Regions from separate parts of the Anaerotignum faecicola genome, predicted to be linked through region 1. Evidence: a T-box and tRNA genes for the amino acid it is inferred to sense, from the RefSeq annotation. Region 1 holds a T-box; the other regions hold tRNA genes.
The links. The T-box of region 1 lies ahead of EJE48_RS08870 (valine--tRNA ligase). A T-box ahead of a tRNA ligase gene usually reads a tRNA of that ligase, here a tRNA-Val.
Positions count from the first base shown of each region.

Region 2: it has a tRNA-Val gene. The T-box ahead of EJE48_RS08870 (valine--tRNA ligase) is inferred to sense a tRNA for this amino acid. The anticodon was not compared.
Region 3: it has a tRNA-Val gene. The T-box ahead of EJE48_RS08870 (valine--tRNA ligase) is inferred to sense a tRNA for this amino acid. The anticodon was not compared.

Region 1 is NZ_BHVZ01000009.1:28,712-36,499, reverse strand. Features, by position in the region: gene EJE48_RS12410 (hypothetical protein) at 1-1,515, shown strand, start outside; gene EJE48_RS08875 (VOC family protein) at 1,527-1,892, shown strand; gene EJE48_RS08870 (valine--tRNA ligase) at 1,942-4,575, opposite strand; T-box leader at 4,632-4,864, opposite strand; gene ftsW (putative lipid II flippase FtsW) at 4,996-6,144, opposite strand; gene murD (UDP-N-acetylmuramoyl-L-alanine--D-glutamate ligase) at 6,169-7,527, opposite strand; gene mraY (phospho-N-acetylmuramoyl-pentapeptide-transferase) at 7,554-7,788, opposite strand, start outside.
Region 2 is NZ_BHVZ01000001.1:708,468-716,255, reverse strand. Features, by position in the region: gene gltA (NADPH-dependent glutamate synthase) at 1-585, opposite strand, end outside; gene EJE48_RS03455 (sulfide/dihydroorotate dehydrogenase-like FAD/NAD-binding protein) at 600-1,454, opposite strand; gene mazG (nucleoside triphosphate pyrophosphohydrolase) at 1,671-2,462, shown strand; gene EJE48_RS03445 (HU family DNA-binding protein) at 2,472-2,765, shown strand; gene EJE48_RS03440 (RNA-binding S4 domain-containing protein) at 2,837-3,076, shown strand; gene yabP (sporulation protein YabP) at 3,259-3,537, shown strand; gene yabQ (spore cortex biosynthesis protein YabQ) at 3,552-4,061, shown strand; gene EJE48_RS03425 (septum formation initiator family protein) at 4,084-4,386, shown strand; tRNA gene EJE48_RS03420 (tRNA-Met) at 4,467-4,540, shown strand; tRNA gene EJE48_RS03415 (tRNA-Glu) at 4,552-4,623, shown strand; tRNA gene EJE48_RS03410 (tRNA-Val) at 4,680-4,752, shown strand; gene EJE48_RS03405 (acyl-[acyl-carrier-protein] thioesterase) at 4,919-5,665, opposite strand; gene cls (cardiolipin synthase) at 5,679-7,151, opposite strand; gene EJE48_RS03395 (hypothetical protein) at 7,411-7,788, shown strand, end outside.
Region 3 is NZ_BHVZ01000014.1:3,154-10,941, forward strand. Features, by position in the region: rRNA gene EJE48_RS09980 (23S ribosomal RNA) at 1-1,582, shown strand, start outside; tRNA gene EJE48_RS09985 (tRNA-Trp) at 1,661-1,736, shown strand; tRNA gene EJE48_RS09990 (tRNA-Asp) at 1,774-1,847, shown strand; tRNA gene EJE48_RS09995 (tRNA-Val) at 1,854-1,926, shown strand; gene EJE48_RS10000 (DUF6472 family protein) at 2,028-2,207, shown strand; gene pfkB (1-phosphofructokinase) at 2,366-3,292, shown strand; gene EJE48_RS10010 (PTS fructose transporter subunit IIABC) at 3,310-5,190, shown strand; gene lepB (signal peptidase I) at 5,356-5,853, shown strand; gene EJE48_RS10020 (LysR family transcriptional regulator) at 5,917-6,777, opposite strand; gene EJE48_RS10025 (DMT family transporter) at 6,900-7,784, shown strand.

The DNA of each region.
Region 1 (7,788 bases):
TATATCTATCAGCAGGCAGTCGGCTCTCTGCTGCTGCTGCTCATGAGTGCCATGGAGGATGCCGAAAAAGGCGTAACCGCCCTCCCCTATGAAATCCCTGCCGATGTGCAGGAAATCAAGGAGGAAATCAAGGCATACCTCATCCGTCTGGAGGATTTGCTCGAAAGCGATGCCGCATCCCGCATGGTTGCGCTGGAGGACTGCATGGAGCTGAAAAAACGCCTGCTTTCCATCTACGAAACCATCTACAGCTATTTCTCCCAGTGGAACATCATCTCCACGCTTGTCAGCGACCAGATTGCCCTGCGCAAATATAAGGAGGACGGCGTATCCCAAAAGCAGGTGGAATGGTCTCTGTTCTTTGCAGACTGCCATGCCTTTATGGAAAGTGCGGAAACTCTGCTTGACCAGAAAACCTACATGGGGCAGCTTCTCAAGTGTATCCCCCTCTATATGACAAGGGATAAATACTATGACACCGTCCGTGCCTCTCTGGATGCCGCTTTTGCAGGCGAAAGCAGGGATTTTATCGATGCTTCTCTGAAAGCCTTCGAGGGCTTTTGCAGCCCGCAGGAAAACCCCCTGTATGGCAAGTATTTCCCCGAACTCGCAGAATGGATTGGACAGAAGCGCATGGTTCTGCCGCATAAGCTTTCCGATGAGGAGCTTGCAAATTTCTATGAGGAGCTCAAGGAAACCTTTGAAACACTGGAGCAGATTGAGGAATATTTCTCCTGCATCCTGCACGATATCAATTCCTTGATTCTCCTGTTCTATCTCACCTATTCCTTTACGGACATCACAGAGGGCAGTGCCGCCTATGCCGATTTGTATCATATCGTCTGCGATTTCATCAGCGATAAGCTGACTCTGACCGAAAAAGCGGCTTATCTGGATACCCTCACAGAGCAGCTGGAGGCAACCGTTGAGCCTGTCATTGATAAAGCAAATGCCATCGGTAAGGAAGAATATGAAGCCCTGCAAAAGGCAGGCTCCTTCGCCGGCTTCTCCGCGGATACCAAAAAGGTTCTCATGACAGAGGAATTCATCCGCGAATGCTTCTTCGGTGATTTGAACGATGAATTGTTCCATTTCGATATCCCGGAGGAGCTTCCTGCCGCAACCGCAGAGGAAAAGAAAGCCCTATTTGATGCGTTTATTACAAAAACAAGAAACCACTTCGACACCCTGCCTACCCAGACCAGAAAGCTGGCAATGCAGAATCTGACAGGTGCCTTGCCCCCTGTCTATACCGTCCATGACGTGATGGATATGCTGATGGAGGCGATTGATAAAGCCACCTCCGAGGAGCAAAAGGTTCTGATTGTGGATAAGGTCGGTATGGTATTCAACGAAAACGGCTGGCAATCCATCACCGAAGACTATGATGATGACTGCGGCTGTGGACACGATCACCATCACCACGATCATGACTGCGGCTGCGGACATGACCACCATCACCACGATCATGACTGCGGCTGTGGACATGACCATGACCATCATCATCACCACTAAGGAGGATTCTTATGTTTACCTTTAATCATTATAACTATAACGTACTCGATCTGGAAAAAAGCATGGCGTTCTATGCAGCCGCACTTGGTCTGAAGGAGGTTCGCCGCAAGGAAGCCCCTGACGGCAGCTGGAAGCTGGTTTATCTGGGCGACGGCAAATCCGATTTCACATTAGAGCTGACTTGGCTGCGCGACCGCAAGGAGCCGTATAATCTTGGCGAAAATGAATTCCATCTTGCGTTTCAGGCAGAGGATTTCGATGCGGCACATGCAAAGCATAAGGAAATGGGCTGCATCTGCTTTGAAAATCCCGAAATGGGCATCTATTTCATCAACGATCCGGACAATTACTGGCTTGAAATTATCCCGAACCCCTAACGTAAAATCCCCTTGGAATTTCTCCAAGGGGATTCAAATTTTATTTTTCTTATTTCTTCAGCTGTGCCAGTCTTTCCTCAACCTGTGCCAGCATTGCTTTATATTTTTCTTCCTTTGCCTTTTCTTCTTCAATCACGTGCGCGGGTGCCTTTGCCACAAAGCCCTGATTTGCCAGCTTCTTCACAACACGGTCAACCTCTTTTTCCAGTTTGGTCTTTTCCTTTTCCAGACGTTCAATTTCCTTCGCAAAATCAACCAGCTCTGCCAAAGGCATGTAGATGGTCGCATCCTGAACCACAACAGAAACCGCATCCTCGCCAATGCCTGCCTTGTCCGTCTGCACGGTTACCTCGCTTGCATGCGCCAGTGTCTTAAAGAATACCTTGGAATGTTCAAAGATATACCGAACACCTTCGTTTTCGGAAACAACGTAAACATGTACCTTCTTGGAGGGCGCAACGTTCATTTCCGCACGAATGTTACGAATATTTCTTACTGCCTCTTTGATGGCATCGATTTCCGCTTCATTTTCCTTGAAGTTCCATTCCTCCTTGTAAACAGGCCACTGAGAGGTCATGATGGTTTCTTCCTCATCCTGAATATGCATAAACAGCTCCTCTGTAATGAAGGGCATGAAGGGGTGCATCAGCTTCAGTGCATTGATCAGAACCTGCTTCAGCGTCCACAGTGCCGCTGCTCTTGTGCTGTCCTCCTTGTTATACAGGCGAGGCTTCACCATTTCAATATACCAGTCACAGTATTCATCCCAGATGAAATCATAAACCTTCTGTGCCGCCAGACCAAGGTCATATTTGCTCAGGCTTTCCTGTACTTCCTTCGCCAGCGTGTTTACCTTGGACAGAATCCATTTATCCGCAGAGGTCAGCATCAGGAACTTAGGTTCTTCGCCATCCTCCATATTCATCATCACGAAACGGGACGCATTCCACATCTTGTTGCAGAAGTTTCTGCAATTATCCAGTCTTTCCCAGTAGAAACGCATATCGTTACCGGGTGCGTTGCCTGTAATCAGCATTAGACGCAGGGGGTCAGCACCGTAGTTTGCGATAACCTCCAGAGGGTCAATCCCATTGCCCAGAGATTTGGAGAATTTTCTCCCCTGATCGTCACGAATCAGCCCATGAATCAGAACATCGTTAAACGGTCTTTCGCCAATCTGCTCCATGCCGGAGAATACCATTCTGATAACCCAGAAGAAAATGATATCATAGCCTGTTACCAAAACGCTTGTGGGATAGAAATGCTTCAGCTCCTCTGTTTCATGCGGCCAACCAAGCGTGGAGAAGGGCCACAGCGCAGAGCTGAACCAGGTATCCAGTGTATCCTCATCCTGTTTGATATTTGCAGAGCCGCATTTTTCGCATTTTCCGGGATTTTCCTTCGCTACTGTGATATGACCACAGTCCGCACAATAGTATGCAGGAATTCTGTGTCCCCACCAAAGCTGACGGGAAATACACCAGTCGCGGATATTATCCAGCCAGTGCATATAAATCTTGCCGAAACGTTCGGGAACAAATTTCAGCTCCTGATCCTGATAAACCTTGATGGCAGGCTTTGCCAGCTCGTCCATCTTTACAAACCACTGCAGCTTAATCATGGGTTCGATGGGTGCGTGGCATCTTTCATGGCAGCCTACCGCATGGGTAATATCCTCGATTTCAACCAGATAGCCTTCCTCGTCCAGCTGTTTTACGATTTCCTTTCTGGCCTCCAATCTGTCCATGCCTGCAAATCTGCCTGCCTTTTCATTCATTGTGCCGTCATCATTCATCACGCAGATACGGGGCAGGTCATGTCTCAGCCCAACCTCGAAGTCATTCGGGTCATGTGCAGGTGTAATTTTTACAACACCGGTACCAAATTCTCTGTCAACATATTCATCCGCAACGATGGGTACTTCCTTATTCAGAACGGGAACGATACAGGTCTTGCCAATCAAGTGCTGATATCTTTCATCTGCGGGATGTACCGCAACCGCAGTATCGCCTAGCATGGTTTCGGGTCTGGTGGTTGCCAGTCTCAGCTTTTCATCAGAACCAACAATGGGGTAATTGATATGATAAAAATGCCCTGCCATATCAACATGCTCTACCTCTGCGTCAGAAATTGTAGTCTGACACTCAGGACACCAGTTGATAATCTTTTCCCCGCGGTAAATATAGCCCTTTTCATACAGACGGCAGAAGGTTTCCAGAACCGCTTCGGAGCAGCCCTCATCCATCGTAAAGCGTACACGATCCCAGTCGCAGGAGCAGCCCAGCTTTCTCAGCTGGTTCAGAATAATGCCGCCGTATTCTTCCTTCCACGCCCACGCGCGTTCCAAAAAGCCCTCACGACCAACATCCTCCTTTGTCAGCCCTTCGGATGCCATCTTCTGCACAACCTTCAACTCTGTGGAAATGCTTGCATGGTCAATGCCGGGTACCCAGAGTGCGTTGTAGCCTGCCATTCTTTTCCAGCGAATCAGGATATCCTGCATGGTGTTGTCCAGTGCATGTCCCATGTGCAGCTGCCCTGTAATATTCGGGGGCGGCATTACGATGCAAAAAGGTTCTTTTGTTTTATCTACTTCTGTATGGAAATATTTCTTTTCCATCCATTTGTTGTAAAGTCTTTCCTCTACAACAGAGGGGTCAAAATTCTTTGCCAGCTCTTTCATAGTATTTCCTCCTATTTTTTTCATTTCACCGTGAATCAAAAAAAGCCTCCGTCCAACCAAAGGACGAAAGCTCGCGGTACCACCTTATTTCCCGTTTCTAAAAACGGACACTTTATCGTCTGTAACGGGACCTCCCGGCTTTGCCTACCCAGAAATTTCTTCTGAAATCCCCTTCAACAAAGCAACTCCAAAGCTACCTTCCACATTCTTTCTACAAAGGATTTTTCAGCCAATGAATCCTTCTCTCTGCGTATTTTGGATGTGTACTCCTCTTTTTCTCTGTCTTTCACAGTGTTGTTTTTCTTTCTATACCTCAAGATTTTATTCAATTCTACCAGTTTTGTCAACCCTAAATTAGTAAAAAAGCAAGAAAAAAAGACTTTTCTACTATTTTTCGAAAAGTCTTTCCTGTTTTCAACTTTAATTTTCCCTATCCTTGGGATAACGCGAAATATTCAGCAGCATCCCAACCATCGCCATCAAAAACAACAGCGAGGTACCGCCGTAGCTGATAAACGGCAGCGGCTGCCCCGTATTGGGAATCGTATTCGTTACAACGCCGATATTGATAATCGACTGGAAGGCGATAACCGCCGTAATCCCCGTTGCAACCAGCATCCCATAGCTGTCCTTTGCATTCATCGCAATGCGAATCCCTCGCCAGATAAGCACCGCAAACAGCAGAATCACCAACGCCGCCCCGACAATTCCCAACTCCTCGCAGATAATCGCAAAAATAATATCGTTATATGCCTCCGGAATAAAGGTTTTCTGTCGGCTCTGCCCCAGTCCAAGTCCAAATAAGCCGCCGGATGCCAGTGCATACAGCGACTGAATCGTCTGGAAGCCATCGCCTGTCGGGTCTGCCCAGGGGTCAAGCCATGTCTTGATACGGGTCAGTCTGTAGCGAAACTTGGGAATCGCTACAGCAAGACCGCAAAGAGGAATTGCCCCTGCGATTGCCGCCCCGAAATACCAAACACGCGGGCTTGCCACAAACAGAATCGTTGCACCCATCAGCCCAACCAGCAGCGCGGAGGAAAAGTTCGATATTGCAATCAGCGCCACAGGCAGCAGCAGCACACAGCACGCCTTGAAGAACCCCTTCAGATTTGCCAGCTCCTTCCGATGCTCAATCACATAAGAGGAAAGAAATAGAATCACGGCAATCTTCGTAAACTCCGAAGGCTGAAAGGAAAGCGAGCCAATCCCCAGCCACCGCTTCTGCCCGCCTGCCTCTGTCCCGACAAAGGGCAGTGCAAGCAGGAACAAATTGGAAAGCCAATATGCTAGCTTTGCAAATCGTCTCCAGAGGGTATACGGAATATGCATCATGCCAACCATTGCCACAATCCCCAAAACCGCCCAAAGGCTCTGCCGCTTCAGGAAATAGAACATATCATTATGGAATCGCTCCGTTGTCATTGTGTAATAATAGCTAGAGCTGAAAATCATGACAACGCCAAAAAGCACCAGAATCAGCACGATAAACAGAACCGTGAAGTCATATCCCAACGGCTTTCTATACTTCCGCTTTGCGGTTTTCTTTTTTGGTTTGACATGACTCATTTTCACACCTCATTCCAGCGTTTTTTATTTCAGATATCCCCGAACCTGCTCCTTGAACATATCTCCGCGCTGTTCGTAGTTATCAAACATGCCCCAGCTTGCGCATGCAGGAGAAAGCAGTACGCAGTCGCCGTCCTCCGCCTTTTCTCTGCACAGGTCAACCGCTTCTGCAAAGGTTTCGCAATCGGAAATGGCAGTAAAGCCGAATTTCTCCGCAGATGCGCGTACCTTCGGTGCGGTTACGCCAATCAGCACCAGATGCTTCACTCTGCCGGGAAACAGCTTTGTCCATTCATCAAAGGAGCTGCCCTTATCATAGCCGCCGCCAATCAGTACAATCGGCTTTTTCATCGCCAGTACCGCACGGATGGATGCGTCCACATTCGTCCCCTTGGAGTCATTATAATAGTCCACACCGTCCACCGTCGCAACATATTCGATGCGATGTGCTACGCCTGCAAATCCCTTCAGCACCGTGCGAATGGTATCCAATGCAATCCCCGCACAAATGCCCATTGCCGCCGCCGCCATCACGTTTTCATAGTTATGCACGCCCAGAATCTGTAATTCATCCACATGAATCAGGGTTTCGTTGATAGCGCCCCAGCGCACCTCAATGGCATCCCCGTCCAGATAAATGCCTTCCGCAAGCCTTTCGGAGGAATCGAAGAAAAATACCTTCGCCGCGGTTTTATCCGCCATTTTTCTGCAAGCCGCATCCCCATGGTTCAGAATACAGAAATCCTCTGCGGTCTGCTTTGCAAAAACTCTTTCCTTCATGGCAATGTAAACGTCCATGGTTTTATGTCTGTTCAAATGGTCGGGTGTAATATTCAGCACTGCGCTAATATGCGGATGAAATTCCTTCGCCTTTTCCATCTGGAAGCTGCTGATTTCCGCAACCACCCAATCCTTTTCGGTCAGCCGCTCTACCTCCTCGCTGTAAGGCACTCCAATGTTTCCGACAACCGCCGTACCGCTGTAAGCCGTTTTCATGATTTCGCCTGTCAGCGTGGTTGTGGTTGTTTTGCCGTTTGTGCCTGTGATTGCCGTAATCGGGCAGGGTGTCAAGCGGTACGCCAGTTCCACCTCGCTGATAACCTCGATTCCTGCATTTTCCGCCGCCGCAATAAAAGGCAGGTCGCAGGGAATACCGGGGCTTAATACAATTAAATCCTGCGCGCAGGCAATCTCATCGGGGTTTGCGCCCGTGTAAAGCACGATGCCCTCCCCCTCCAATGCCAGCACATCGGCAGAAATTTCCTCTCTTTTTTTCATATCCTGCAATGTAACCCTCGCACCCAGTCTGTTCAACAGCTTTGCCGCCGCAATGCCGCTTCTTGCCATGCCGCAGACTAAGGCCTTTTTACCATTGTATTCCACGTTTGATTCCTTCTTTCCAAAATTCCTTACAGGAACATATATTTACAGCCCAGAAAACCAATGAGACACAGCAGTGCCGTTGCCACATAAAAAAGCGTCACAACCTTGGTTTCCTTCCAACCGCATTTTTCCAGATGATGATGGAAGGGTGCCATTTTAAATAAGCGTCTGCCTTCCCCGTATTTTCTCTTTGTAAGCTTAAACCAGCCAACCTGCAGCATAACAGAAATGGATTCCCAGAGGTAAATAAACCCGACAATC
Region 2 (7,788 bases), on a different contig from region 1:
CTTCTGCACGATTGCCTTGGGCAGACGGAATTCGGGAATACCGTAAACCAATACGCCGCCTGCCTTATGGAAGGCTTCGAACATGGTTACTTCGTAGCCCTGCTTTGCCAGATCCCCTGCGCAGGCAAGTGCGGAGGGACCGGAGCCGATGACAGCAACCTTTTTGCCGTTGGAGGCAGGCTTTTCGGGCAGCTCATCGCAGTTTTTCATATACCAATCGGCAACGAAGCGTTCCAGACGACCGATGGCAACAGCCTCGCCCTTCATGCCTCTGACGCATTTGGATTCGCACTGGCTTTCCTGCGGACAAACACGACCGCAGACCGCGGGCAGAGCGTTTGTGGAGGTAATCACCTTATAAGCCGCCATAAAATCGCCCTTTGCAACCTCTGCGATGAATTCGGGGATGCGTACATTAACGGGACAGCCGCTCACGCAGGGCTTATGCTTACAGTTCAGGCATCTCTGCGCTTCTTCGATTGCCATTTCCTCGGTATAGCCGAGGGAAACCTCTTTAAAGTTTTTATTTCTTACATCAGGTGCCTGTTCGGGCATCTTGATTTTTTCCAGACTCATATTTGCCATGATACCGTTCCTCCTTATTTGATCAGTTCATTTGCCAGCTTATCCATGCGGCAGATGTGGGTTTCTGTCAGCTCCGCTTCTCTTGCCTTATAAATGGAGTTACGGTTCATCAGCTCGTCAAAATCTACCTCGTGGCCATCGAAATCGGGGCCGTCTACGCAGGCAAACTTAATCTTGCCGCCAACGGTGACACGACAGCCGCCGCACATGCCTGTGCCGTCAATCATGATGGGGTTCAGAGAAACAATGGTTTTGATACCGAAGGGCTTTGTGGTCAGGCTGACGAATTTCATCATGGGGATGGGGCCGATGGCAATTACAGCATCATAGCTGTTGCCTGCCTCAATCAAGGATTTCAGCTTATCGGTAACGAAGCCCTTTTCGCCCTGAGAGCCATCATCCGTCATGAGGTAATAATTTGTAGCAACGGCGTTCATTTCGTCCTCCAGAATGACGATATCCTTGTTTCTGAAGCCGGCAATGACATCGACCTCTACACCGAGGTTATGCAGTGCCTTTGCCTGCGGATAGGCGATGGCACAGCCAACACCGCCGCCGACAACAGCAACCTTTTTCATGCCGTCATATTCTGTGGCAACGCCCAGAGGGCCGACAAAATCCTGAATGGTATCGCCAATCTCTTTTGCGGCAAGCAGCTTTGTGGAAAGCCCTACCTTCTGGAAGATAATGGTAACGGTGCCTTTTTCTCTGTCATAATCTGCGATGGTAAGCGGAACTCTTTCGCTGAATTCATCCACGCGGAAGATGATGAACTGACCTGCCTGTGCCTTTTTGGCAACAAAGGGTGCTTCAATCTCCAGCAGAGTGACCATGCTGTTGAGCTCTCTTTTATTCACGATACGAAACATGGGTGGTTCCTTCCTTTCTCTACGTTTGGGATGCCGAAAGGCTTTTCTTTCGGCAGTATTTTTGATAATATATAGATTGCATCTATCATAACACAAAAGGTTTGCGGAAAAAAGATAGAAAACTGCCATTTTTCCTTAAAAATAAATACAAAAGTTTATGGGAAACAAACAAACGCGGGACGAATTTTGTCCCTGCAAGAAAAAAGGAGATTTGTTATGGAAAATAAAATGAATACATTAGAGGATTTGGTGCGGATTATCCGTATTCTGCGCGGCGAAAACGGCTGTCCGTGGGACAGGGTGCAGACGCATGCATCCATCCGCATGGATATGCTGGAGGAGGCTTACGAGGCGGCGGATGCGATTGACAAAAAGGATATGAAAAATCTCTGTGAGGAGCTGGGGGATGTGCTGATGCAGGTGGTCTTTCATGCGGAAATCGAGACGGAGCAGGGCGGCTTTACGATGGGGGATGTGATACAGGGCATCTGCGAGAAAATGATTTATCGCCATCCGCATGTATTCGGGAGCGGCAAGGCGGATACGGCGGAGGAGGTGCTCATCAACTGGGAGGAGCTGAAGAAGAAGGAGAAAAGGCAGGAAACTCAGACAGAGGTCATGCAGAGCGTGCCGGAGGCACTGCCTGCGCTCATCCGTGCAAGGAAGGTGCAGAAGAAGGCGGCGGATGTCGGATTTGACTTTCCGGTGACGGCAGATGCCATGCGGAAGGTGTACGAGGAGGTACAGGAATTAGAACAGGCAGTGCGAGAAAATGGGGAGATTGAGGAGGAATTCGGGGATATTTTGTTTGCCTTGGTGAATATCTCCCGTTTTTTGAAAATAAATCCTGAGTTTGCCTTGACAAAAGCCATCAAAAAGTTTATAAATAGATTTGAATATATTGAGAAATCCGCCCTTTTAGAGGGCAAAGCTCTTTCGGAGATGTCTTTGGAGGAGATGGATTTACTCTGGGATGAGGCAAAAATCAAGCTGAATCCAATGCAATGATAAATAACTATTAGGAGGCAAACACAAATGAACAAATCTGATCTGGTTGCGGCAATCGCAGAAAAAGCAGAAATGAGCAAAAAAGACGCAGAAAAAGCACTGAAGGCTTTTGAAGATGTAGTAACAGAAGAACTGACAAACAACGGCAAGGTACAGCTGGTTGGCTTCGGCACATTCGATGTTGCGGAAAGAGCAGCGCGCGAAGGCAGAAACCCTCAGACAGGCGAAGCAATGCCTATTCCTGCATCCAAAGCACCTAGATTCAAAGCAGGCAAGGCTCTGAAGGATGCAATCAATAAATAATTTGTTTTTGAATGATGGCCCTTTCTGTGAAGAAAGGGCTTTTCTTTTTATTATGGAAAGGAGCAGAGGAAATGCGTGTAGATAAATTTCTGAAGGTGTCCCGTATCATCAAAAGACGCACGATTGCCAATGAGGCGTGCGACGCAGGCAGGGTGATGATTAACGGGAAGGTGGTTAAGGCAGGCGCAGAGGTGAAGATTGGCGATGTTATCGAGATTCAGTTCGGGAATAATACCACGAAAATTGAAGTCTTGGACTTAAAGGAATCCACCAAAAAAGAAGATGCCGTTAACATGTACAAGTCCCTTTAATGAGGATGATTTTTCAGCGAAATTTTTAAATTTTACGCCCGACCTCGCAGAACCATGAATATGGTTCTGCAAATCAGGGTCAAGGGAAATGATTTCCCTTGCGGGGTTTGGGGCAGCGCCCCAAAAAAAGGTCTGTTTTCTTTTTTGTCCGCATATCCTTGGAACAGAGGGGGCGTTTTTTTATGGCAGAGGAGAAGAAAAAGGGACGGCATACATTAAATATGGAGGAACGGGAACGGGTGCGCATCGGCGGCGTAATGGAGGTGCTTTCCTTCGATGAGGACGGCATTATGATGGAGACCACCTGCGGACTGCTGCTTTTAAAGGGCGCAGGGATGCACATCGGCAAGCTGGATCTGGAGGCAGGGGACGTTGTTGTAGACGGAAGCATTGACAGCATGACCTATTCCGATGGAACGCTTGCGGAAAAACATTCTATTCTGGGCAGACTGTTTCGCTAGAGGGGGCAGGCGGTATGATTCTTTCCTTACACGCACAGGCACAGCTTTTCCTGCTGACGGTGCTTCTGGGCGGTGGCATGGGTCTTTTTTATGACGGCCTGCGGGTGTTTCGCCATGCCCTTCGCCATAATGCCTTCTGGGTGCAGGCGGAGGATGGGCTTTTCTGGCTTCTGGCGGTGTTTCTGGTGTTCTGCGTGATGCTGCACGCCAATGCAGGAGAAATCCGGTTTTTTACGATTCTGGGGCTGTTCGGCGGCATGGGGCTGTATTTCCTGACGCTCAGCCGCATGGTGCTTGCTGTCAGCGATAAAATCATTTCTGCTGTGAAATATATGCTCGGCCTTTTTGGGCGTATTGTGACAATGCCGTTTCGTCTGCTCTGGCTTGTTTTTCGCCGCCCTGCGAGAAAAATTGGCGGATTTTGCGAAAAACAGCGGAAAAAACTATTGCAAAGCGTTAAACTTTGTGTGAAAATAATAATACATCGTTTGCATATCAATCGGCGGATGCTGCGCAAAAAATAGGAACACGACAGGGGTCTTTTTTATGGGGCAGAAAAAAAAGAATAAAAAATCCAAAAAAATATCCGGACTTTTTCTCAGGGTGTTCGTACTGGTGTTTGTTGTGGCGGTTGCAGTCGGCATTGGCAGGCAGGCGGCGCGGTATCAGGAGGTAAAGGATGAAACGGCCTCTGTTGCGGCGCAGGTGAAGGAAGAAAAGGAAAAGCAGCAGGAATTTGAAGCGCGCAGAGAATATTACACCAGCGATGCCTACATCGAGCAGATTGCAAGAGAGCAGCTGGGTATGGTGAAATCAAACGAGATTCTCTACATCAACCGCGGAGAATAGACTGAAATTTTTGTAAAAAAGTTGGAGAAAAGCACTTGACAAAAAGGGAATGAAACGATATACTGTCTAAGTCAGCTTGTGGCGGAGTAGCTCAGTTGGCTAGAGCATGCGGTTCATACCCGCAGTGTCAGGGGTTCAAATCCCTTCTCCGCTACTTTTTATTAAGGCCCGTTGGTCAAGCGGTCAAGACGCGGCCCTCTCACGGCTGAAACAGGGGTTCGATTCCCCTACGGGTCATCCGTGGACTATATAGGTTTATATGGTAAAGACAAACTGAATATGGTTAAAAATATGGAAGTTTAGCTCAGCTGGGAGAGCATCTGCCTTACAAGCAGAGGGTCACAGGTTCGAGCCCTGTAACTTCCATTTTTTTATATTAAAAATTTATATTAAAAAGGAATGTGGGATCGAGGGTCACAGGTTCGAGCCCCCGAGAGTGCAAGCACTCCTGTGACATTCCATTTTTTTATATCCAAAAACAGAATATAAAAGGCTCCCATTCCATGCGGCTTGCAAAGAGTGGGAGCTTTTCTTATGCCCAAAGGGTGATGACCTGTGCAACGATGGTTTCCCCTTCATAGAGGAAGGATTCGATTTCCTTGCCGTTTTCGGTATCCTGCAAATAGGTCTTTATGGTGACGGTGTCTCCGCGCAGACACTCCTTGCGGTAGACAATGCGGATATCCTTGAGTGTCATATCCTCATAGATGGCATCGGGGATATCATCCATCACCCATTCCAGATATTTCACGTTATTGGCGTGCCCATTGGTATCGGTATCCCTTCTGGTTACGACAAAATCTCTGGTGCAAATCAGCCTGCCTGCCGGTGTTTTAGGCATGAAGAATTTTTCGCCCTCAATGGCAGATACCTGCCCCGAATGATATTTTTCAACCATATCCGCAGGCACATTGGCAGGCTTCCGTTTTTCGGAATCCATGAAAATCCAGCGGGAAATGCCATCCAACAGCTTATTGCCGTTTTCATCAAAGAGGAAAAAGCTGCGGTTTGCCTGAAAGCGGGCAAATTTATCGCTCCAGGTCTGCAATGTGATGGTTTCATTGTATTTTGGCATGCGGTAGAGCTTTAAATGCCAGTTGACAACAGACCAAAAGCAGTGATGCGTAAGATTATACTGCACACTGAAGCCGAGGCTGTCGGAATGGCTGATTGCCATTTCCTGCAGGGCGGAGAGCAGTGCCGCAGGTGTCATAGAGCGGCTGCCGTCAATCTGAAAATAATGTACGGTCTGGGTTGTTTCATATCCGATTCGATCCATCATGTTTTCCTCCTTACAGCATGGGCGAAATCAATCTTGCAATCGCCTCACGCACCTTAAACCACCACTTTCTGCGGCGGTACCATTCTTTTGTAATTTCCACAGAGCTATGCAAATCCTTTAAGAAATCATCCTCTAATATTTTGGTTATGCCTGCATCATACATGAAGGCATTGACCTCGAAATTCAAATCAAAGCTGCGGATATCCATATTGGCGGAGCCGACAGAGGAAACAGTACCATCTATCGTCAGCACCTTGGCATGGATAAAGCCCTTTTCATACTGATACACCCGCACCCCTGCCTCGAGCAGCTCGCCCAGATAGGACATGCTTGCCCAATAGACGAAGAAATGATCCGGATTGCCGGGGATGATGATGCGCACATCCAAGCCGGAGAGGGCAGCCACACGCAGTGCCTCAAAAATGCCGTCATCCGGCACGAAATAGGGTGTAGTCAGAAAAACATTGCTTTCGGCTTCATTTATCATTTTGAAATAGCCGTTGCGGATGTTTTTCCATTGGGTATCGGGACCGCTGGAAACAATTTGCGTCCGCACGCCCTTTATTTGCTGCTCCTTCTTGGGGAAATATTTTTCACCCAGATGAATCAGTCCGAATTTTGCGGTGAAGTTCCAGTCCATGATGAAGCGCATCTGCATCTGATCGACGGCATCGCCTTGAAAGCGCAGATGGGTATCTCGCCAAGGGCCGTAGCGGTTGACGATACCGAGGTATTCATCCCCGACATTAAAGCCGCCGATGTAGCCGATTTTGCCGTCAATGATGGCAAGCTTGCGGTGGTTGCGGTAATTCAGGCGCACCACGAAGCGCGGCAGGAAGGCGGCGGTATAGCCCCCTGCGGCGTGAAACTGATCAAAGAAATTCTTCGGCAGACGGGAGTTGCCGATGCCGTCATAAAGAATCCGCACCTCGATCCCCTCTGCCGCCTTTTTCGTCAGCTCATCCAAAAGACGCGAGCCGAGCCTGTCCCCACGCCAGATGTAATATTCCAGATGGATATATTCCTTGGCATTGCGGATATCCTGCACGAGGGCTTCAAATTTATCCTTGCCATTATTGAAATATTCGATTTTATTGTTAAAGGTAATCCAGTTGCCGCTGTTCAGATGCAGATGTGCCAGATCGGTGACATATTCTGCATGGGATAGCTTGCCCTTATTTTCGATAAATGCCTTCTGCTCGGTGATTTCCTCCGCAGAATGGACATCCTGAAAGAGGTATTTATAATAGACCTCCTGATCATATTTTTCCTTTTCGCGAAACATTTTTTCGCGCTTACTGTTGCGCCCGAAGACCATATAGGCAAAAAAGCCGAAAATCGGGATGAACAGCAGCACCAAAAGCCATGCCCATGTGCTGGCAGGGTTTCTGCGCTCGAAGAACACGACGAACCCGGAAAGGATGACGTTGGCAACCAACAGGATGACGATAAAAAGAAGAATCCAGCTCCATACTGTACTCATAGTCAGACCTCCTTTTTCAGATTTTTATCAGATGAAGGCTGCGGTCGAAAATATCTTTCGCCGCAGAGAGGGTTTCACACCCAATCAATAGTATACTATATTCGTTTGCTTTGTTGCAAGATTGGAGATGATGAAAAAAATCGAAAAAAATCATGATTTTATCTTCCCTAAAGTGAAAAATGATGGTAGAATAGTAGGACGTAAGACATACGGCAAGGTGCTTATCATTTTGCGTATCTGCAATAAAGGAGGAACTATTTTGGATTTTTCTGATGTTTTGATTATTATTATTGTAATTTTGGCACTGCTTTGTGTGGGGATGTATTATCTGAACAAAAAGGGTATGAAGAAGATGATTCAGGCGCAGGATTTCATCGACCAGAACCGTACCACAGTGCAGATTTTTGTAATTGATAAAAGACAGGAGAAGCCCTCTCCTTCCAATATGCCCAAGGCTGTTTATGAACAGATGCCCAAATCGGCAAAAATTCGCAAGACCAATCTGGTGCGCGCGAAGGTTGGCCCTCAGATTGTGACGCTGATGTGCGATAAGCCTGTATATCAGGTGCTTCCCGTGAAGAAGAACGTCAAGGTTGATCTGGCAGGGATGTATATTGTCGGCATCACAGGGATGAAT
Region 3 (7,788 bases), on a different contig from region 1:
GTGAGAAACATGTAGGCCGAATATCTAAGGATTCCTGGGTAAAGCTAATCTTCCCAGGGTTAGTCGGGGCCTAAGGCGAGGACGAAAGTCGTAGTCGATGGATAACAGGTTGATATTCCTGTACTACACATAATCAGAACTGTGGGGACGCAGGAGGATAGGGAAACCGGGGAATGGAAAGACCCGGTCAAGCGTAAAGCTGTGGGAGATAGGCAAATCCGTCTCCTGTAAGTGAAACGTGATGAGGACTGAAAAAAAGTAAGGAAGTTTCCGAATCCACACTGCCGAGAAAAGCCGCTATTGCGTTATGTGTACCCGTACCGTAAACCGACACAGGTAGATGAGGAGAAAATCCACAGGCCGACGGGAGAAGTGTTGTTAAGGAACTCGGCAAAATGACCCCGTAACTTCGGGATAAGGGGAGCCTCGCAAGAGGCCGCAGAAAAGAGGCACAAGCAACTGTTTAGCAAAAACATAGGTCTATGCGAAACCGTAAGGTGAAGTATATGGGCTGACGCCTGCCCGGTGCTGGAAGGTTAAAAGGAGAGGTCAGCGCAAGCGAAGCTTTGAATTCAAGCCCCAGTAAACGGCGGCCGTAACTATAACGGTCCTAAGGTAGCGAAATTCCTTGTCAGGTAAGTTCTGACCCGCACGAAAGGCGTAATGATTTGTGCACTGTCTCGACAACACGCCCGGTGAAATTGAAGAACCAGTGAAGATACTGGTTACCCGCAACAGGACGGAAAGACCCCATGGAGCTTTACTGCAGCCTGATACTGGGATTCGATGATATATGTACAGGATAGGTGGGAGGCTAAGAAGCGAGAACGCTAGTTTTCGTGGAGCCGCCGGTGGGATACCACTCTTATGTCATTGAATTTCTAACCTGCATCCGTAATCCGGGTGAGGGACAATGTCAGGCGGGCAGTTTGACTGGGGCGGTCGCCTCCTAAAAGGTAACGGAGGCGCTCGAAGGTCACCTCAGAATGATTGGAAACCATTCAAAGAGTGTAAAGGCAAAAGGTGGCTTGACTGCGAGAGCGACGGCTCGAGCAGGTACGAAAGTAGGACTTAGTGATCCGGTGGTAATAAGTGGGAATGCCATCGCTCAACGGATAAAAGCTACCCTGGGGATAACAGGCTTATCTCCCCCAAGAGTTCACATCGACGGGGAGGTTTGGCACCTCGATGTCGGCTCATCGCATCCTGGGGCTGAAGTAGGTCCCAAGGGTTGGGCTGTTCGCCCATTAAAGCGGTACGCGAGCTGGGTTCAGAACGTCGTGAGACAGTTCGGTCCCTATCCGTTGTGGGCGCAGGAAATTTGAGAGGAGCTGTCCTTAGTACGAGAGGACCGGGATGGACGTACCTCTGGTGTACCGGTTGCAGACCAACTGCACAGCCGGGTAGCTATGTATGGAACGGATAAACGCTGAAGGCATCTAAGCGTGAAGCCGCCCTCAAGATAAGATTTCCCATTCTTCGGAAGTAAGATCCCTTAAAGATAATGAGGTTGATAGGTTGGAGGTGTAAGCATGGTAACATGTTCAGCTGACCAATACTAATAGATCGAGGGCTTGACCAAAAAAAGATTACTCAAGGATTGCTAAGTTTGTATTCAGTTTTGAAGGTGTAATCCCACCCAAGTGGGAGGCCGTTATACAGGGGTATAGTTCAGCTGGTAGAGCGTTGGTCTCCAAAACCAAATGTCGAGGGTTCGAATCCTTCTGCCCCTGCCATTTTTTTAAAAGAAAAACGATTCGCTATTTTTAATATGGCTCAGTAGCTCAGTTGGTTAGAGCGCCGGCCTGTCACGCCGGAGGTCGTGGGTTCGAGCCCCATCTGAGTCGTTTTGTGGAAGTTTAGCTCAGCTGGGAGAGCATCTGCCTTACAAGCAGAGGGTCACAGGTTCGAGCCCTGTAACTTCCACTTTTTTTATGCAAAAAAGTATCCCTCCTGCGAAATGCGGTGAGGGTCTTTTTATTGCGAACAGCGAGGAAAAATACAGAAAGAGGAACGGGGGAAATTCTATGCAGTCAAATTGCGAAACCTGTATGTATTTTGGATATGACGAGGAATTTGAGGAATATTTCTGCGAAGTGAATCTGGATGAGGATGAAATGGAAAAATTTCTCACGGACAGCTTTCAAGGCGGCTGTCCCTATTACCGTTTGGAGGATGAATACCGGACGGTGCGTAAGCAGATGTAAAGAAAGGGTCGAAACAATCAAAATTGTTTCGACCCTTTTTCGGTATAACGTGAAAAAGTAGGGAAATGCAGCTACGAATCAGCGGATGGATTGATAATTCTGTAAAATCCGGATATACTAACAACAATTTACGAAGCTTACGAAACGGAGGGATGACTTTGATTTATACGGTAACGGTGAATCCTTCGGTGGATTATGTGGTGCAACTGGGCGAATTTCACCTAGGGATGGTAAACCGTGCGCTGAATGAGGCGGTTTTTTCGGGCGGCAAGGGTATCAACGTCGCTATGATTTTGCAGAATCTAGGTGTAAGTAATCGTGCGCTGGGATTTCTGGCAGGCTTTACGGGTGATTTTATTGAGAAGGATTTGCGACGGCGCGGCTGTCGGACGGATTTTGTCCGTTTGGAAAAGGGTTTCAGCCGTATCAATGTGAAGCTGAAGGGGCAGGAAGGCAGCGAAATCAACGGCAGTGGCCCTGCGGTAGATCAGGCGGCGGTGCAGGCGCTTTTTGAGAAGATAAGCACCCTGCAGAAAGGAGATATTCTGATTATTTCGGGCAGCGTACCGCTCTCGCTGCCACAGGATTTTTATGAAAGAATCCTGGATTTATTGAAGGGGCGTGAGATTGATACGGTTGTGGATGCGACGGGGGAGGCGCTGCTGAAAACTCTGCGGTATGAGCCGTTTCTTATTAAGCCGAACCTTCAGGAATTGGAGGAGCTGGCGGAAAGACGTTTATTCACGCGCGAGGAAATCATTGCACAGGGAAAACGCCTGCAGGAGATGGGGGCGAAAAATGTGCTGATTTCTCTGGCGGCGGAGGGGGCAATCCTTCTGACGGCGGAGGGGGAGATTTTATTCGGCGAAGCCCCGAGAGGAAAGCTAGTCAATGCTGTTGGAGCGGGGGACTCTATGGTGGGCGGCTTTGTGGCAGGATGGGTGAAAACGGGCAACTACTGTGAGGCGCTACAATGGGGTGTTGCGGCAGGCAGTGCGAGTGCATTCTGTGAAACCTTGGCAACGGGGGAAGAAATTCGGAGATTATATGACGAAACCATCAATATCATTCGTGAGGAATGTTAAGAAAGGATGTATTTTCGATGAGAATTTCGGAGTTGTTGCAAAAAGAAAGCATTGCTCTTGGCAGAAAGCCACAGGATAAGGCGGATGCCATCGGGCAGATGGTGGAGCTGCTGGCGAAAAGCGGCAGTTTAGAGGATAAAAAGAAATTCAAGCAGGCAATTTTAGAGAGAGAACGCCTTTCTACCACAGGCATCGGTGAGGGCATTGCCATTCCACATGGCAAAAGCAGTGCGGTGAAACGGGCGGCGTTGGCGGCGATGGTTGTGCCACAGGGCGTGGATTTCGCGAGTGCGGACGGTGCGCCGGTGCATTTATTATTTATGATTGCGGTGCCTGAGGAGGGGGCGGAGCTGCATCTGGAGGTATTGGAACGGCTTGCCGCCATGCTGATGGATGAGGATTTTCGCAAAAGGCTGACTGCGGCAAAGGATGCGGCAGAATTTCTGCATATTTTAAGCATAGAGGAGGAAAAACGCTTTGCGGAGACTGCGGAAAAGCAGGAATATGATTATGACGTTCTGGCGGTGACTGCCTGCCCGACGGGGATTGCGCATACCTTCATGGCGGCGGAAAGTCTGGAAAACAAGGCGCGCGAGATGGGCATTACCATTAAGGTGGAAACCAACGGGAGCGGCGGTGCGAAAAATGTGCTGACGGCGAAGGAAATCCGAGCGGCGAAGGGAATTATTGTTGCGGCGGATAAAAATGTGGAGATGCAGCGGTTTTATGGAAAAAGGGTCTTGCAGGTGCCTGTTGCGGACGGGATTCGCAAGCCGGAGGTGCTGCTTGGGAAGATTTTGCAGGGCGAAGCACCTGTTTACGGCGAGGGTAAGGATGTGGAAATGGCGGACGGCAGAGAGGAAGTCCGCGGCAGAGGGAAGAAGGTCTATCGTGATCTGATGAACGGCGTTTCGCACATGCTTCCGTTTGTCATCGGCGGCGGTATTCTGATTGCGGTTGCGTTCCTTTTGGATGATTACAGCCTGAATCCTGCCAATTTCGGCTCCAACCTGCCGCAGGCTGCCTTTTTCAAGGCAATCGGGGATGCGGCGTTTGGCTTTATGCTCCCGATTCTGGCAGGCTATATCGCGATGGGGATTGCAGACCGACCTGCGCTTGCACCCGGCTTTGTGGGCGGCTTTCTGGCGAAGGAGGGCGGCAGTGGCTTTCTGGGGGCGCTTCTGGCAGGCTTTGCGGCAGGGTATCTGATTCTGCTGCTGAAGAAGCTCTTTGATAAGCTGCCGCGTTCTCTGGAGGGAATCAAGTCCATTCTGCTCTACCCTGTTTTCGGGATTCTCCTGATGGGGTTATTGATTCAGCTGATTATCAATCCGCCTGTGGCATGGCTGAATGAAGCGCTTTACGGGCTTCTGGCGCGGCTTGGCACCGGTAGCCGTGTACTGCTTGGGGTTCTTCTGGGCGGCATGATGAGCGTGGATATGGGGGGCCCAATCAATAAGGCGGCGTATGTATTCGGTACGGCATCCCTTGCGAGTAATGAATTTCAGATTATGGCGGCGGTCATGGCAGGTGGTATGGTGCCGCCGTTGGCGTTGGCGCTGGCAGTATTCGCCTTCCGGGATAAATTCAGCGAAAAGGAACGGCAGTCCGGCGTGGCAAATCTGATTATGGGGGCGTGCTTTATTACGGAGGGGGCGATTCCCTTTGCGGCAGCTGACCCTCTGCGCGTTCTGCCTGCCTGCATTATCGGCTCTGCGGTGGCAGGGGGATTGAGCATGTTTTTTGGCTGCGGACTGCGCGCACCGCATGGCGGCATTTTCGTTCTGCCCGTCATCAGTCATCCCTTCGGCTTTCTGGCAGCGGTTATTCTGGGGGCGTTGGTCGGGATGCTCCTGCTTGGCGTTTTGAGAAAAAGAATTGAGCCGCGCGAGTCATAACCGTAATTTTCCATCGGAAAGTCCCTTGCGTCTTTCGGCTGAATCTTTTATACTAATATAGAGAATTTTGGCGAATTTGTTTCAATCTGGGGAAAGCCCCAATCGTTTCCCTGCCCTTGGGCAGGGGTTACATAAAACAGCTTCGCCGCCGAAGGTTGTGAAGGAATGAACGTGCATTTACAAGAATGGGGAAAAGCCATCCTGCAGGCGGCTGTGATTATTGTGATTCTGTTTTTCTTCTGCTGGCCTATGCGGATTTCGGGCAGCTCCATGGAATCGACCATGAAGGATGGGGAAATCGTGCTGATGAGCCGCTTTGCGACGATGCAGGAAAAATATGAAACGGGCGATATTGTGATGTTCCATTATTATGATGCGGACGGGGGAAAAACGGTGGTAAAACGCATCATTGCCACAGAGGGCGACCACATCCGGATTCTGGCGGATGGCGGTGTGGAGGTGAACGGAGCAAGATTGCAGGAGGAATATATCCACGGCAGAACGGACGGTCTGGTGGATATGACTGTGCCGAGGGGAACGGTATTTGTGATGGGGGATAACCGTGGGGAAAGCTTTGACAGCCGCAACATGGGTGCAATTCCCTGTGAGGACTTGAAGGGGAAGGTGTTTTTCCGCCTGTTCCCTTTGGGAAGGATTCGGTAAACATAACATAAAAAGCATTGTCGGAGAAATGCTCCGGCAATGCTTTTTTGCACAGAAAAATTTTTAGCGATGGGGGAGATATTCCAGAAACCGTCTGACGGCAAGCGGAGCAGTTTTTCTGTCGCGCAGGGCAAGGACGATATCCCGATGGAAGGAGGGAACGGTTTCCTTTGCCGCCACCTGATAGGGAATCCGCTTCAAAATCAGACGGGGCAAAAGGCTGACCCCAAGACCGCTTTCCACAATGGAGAGAATGGCGTAATCATCCCAAGTAGTAAAACGGACATTGGGCGAAAGACCTTCTCTGCGGAAAAAATCGGCAATTTCGGCATTTTTGTCCTTCTCCAGCATCAGAAACGGCTCTTTGCAGAGGGCATCAAGAAAGATGCACTCCGCCTGTGCTAAGGGGTGTGTTGCAGGGAGGATAGCAAGAAAATCATCCCGTTCCAGAAAAATCGTATCCAAATCGGGACGGACGGGCAGGCAGAGAAAGCCGCAGTCTACTCGCCCTTCCCGAATCCATGCTTCAATTTCGCGATAATCCCCCAGAAGAAATTCATATTCGATATTGGGATAATCCTTCTGAAATTCCCTGATGATACTGGGGAGCCAATGCGTTGCAACACTGGAAAAGGTTCCGATGCGAATCAGCCCTGCGGTAAGCTCCTTTACATCCCCTGCCTGCTGCAAAAGGGATTGATAGGCATTGCAGAGCGTTTTCATCTGCGGCAGAAGCTTCGTACCCTCTGCCGTCAGGCGCACACCGCCGCGTCCGCGCTCCAGCAGGGAAAGAGAAAGCTCCTTTTCCACCTCCTGAATCATGCGGCTGATGCCCGATTGCGAATAGCACAGTGCTTCGGCTGCCTTGGTGATACTGCCAAGCTCTATGGTTTTTAGAAATGCCTCGTATTTTTGAATATCCAAGAAAGCTTCCCTCCCTTCTTTCTGTGCGAATTTATCATGCAAATTATGAAAAACATGCGCTTTTTCGTTGCTTTTTCTTATAGTATACTGAAACAAAAGAGAATTGCAAGGGGGAATCAGTTGTGCCACAGGAAAGAAAATCTTATTGGAACTACATCGCAGGATTGTTGTTATTCGGTTCAAATGGTATTGTGGCAAGCGGCATTGCGCTGGACAGCTATAAAATTGTATATCTGCGCTGTATCATCGGCATTACAGTGTTGCTCCTGCTGTTTTTGCTGACAAGGCAGAAGCGAAACGTCAAGGGATACGAGAGAGATTTATGCTTTCTGGCAATTTCGGGGGCGGCAATGGGCGGCAACTGGCTGTTTTTATATGAAGCGTATCAGCAGATTGGCGTGAGGACGGCATCGCTTTTGTGCTACTGCGGCCCTGTCATTGTGATGGCTTTGGCACCGATACTGTTCCATGAGAAATTGACACTGCATAAATGTCTTGGCTTTTTGGTGGTGCTTGTCGGTGTATTCCTTATTAACGGGCAGGCGGCGCAGGAGGGAAAAACCCTCTGGGGACTGTTTTGTGGCGGTATGTCGGCAGTGATGTATGCGGTGCTTGTGATTGCGAATAAGAAGGTGACGCATATCGTCGGAATGGAAAATGTGCTGTATCAGCTGCTGTTCAGCACGGTGACGGTGGCGATTTTTCTGCTTTTCCGAGAGGGGCTGTTCTTCTCGATTCCGGCAGACGCTTGGCGATTCGTACTTCTGCTTGGCGTTGTGAATACAGGTCTTGGGTGCTATCTTTATTTTTCATCTATCGGGCGGCTGTCTGTGCAGAGTGTTGCGGTTTTGGGCTATCTGGAGCCGTTTTCGGCTGTGGTGCTTTCGGCAGTGCTGCTGCGGGAGGGTATGAGTCTCCTGCGGCTTCTGGGCGTGGGATGCATCTTAGGTGGCGCGATGCTTGCGGAGATGAGTGGGAAAAAGACAAGGTCCTCCTTTTCAGAATAAAAGA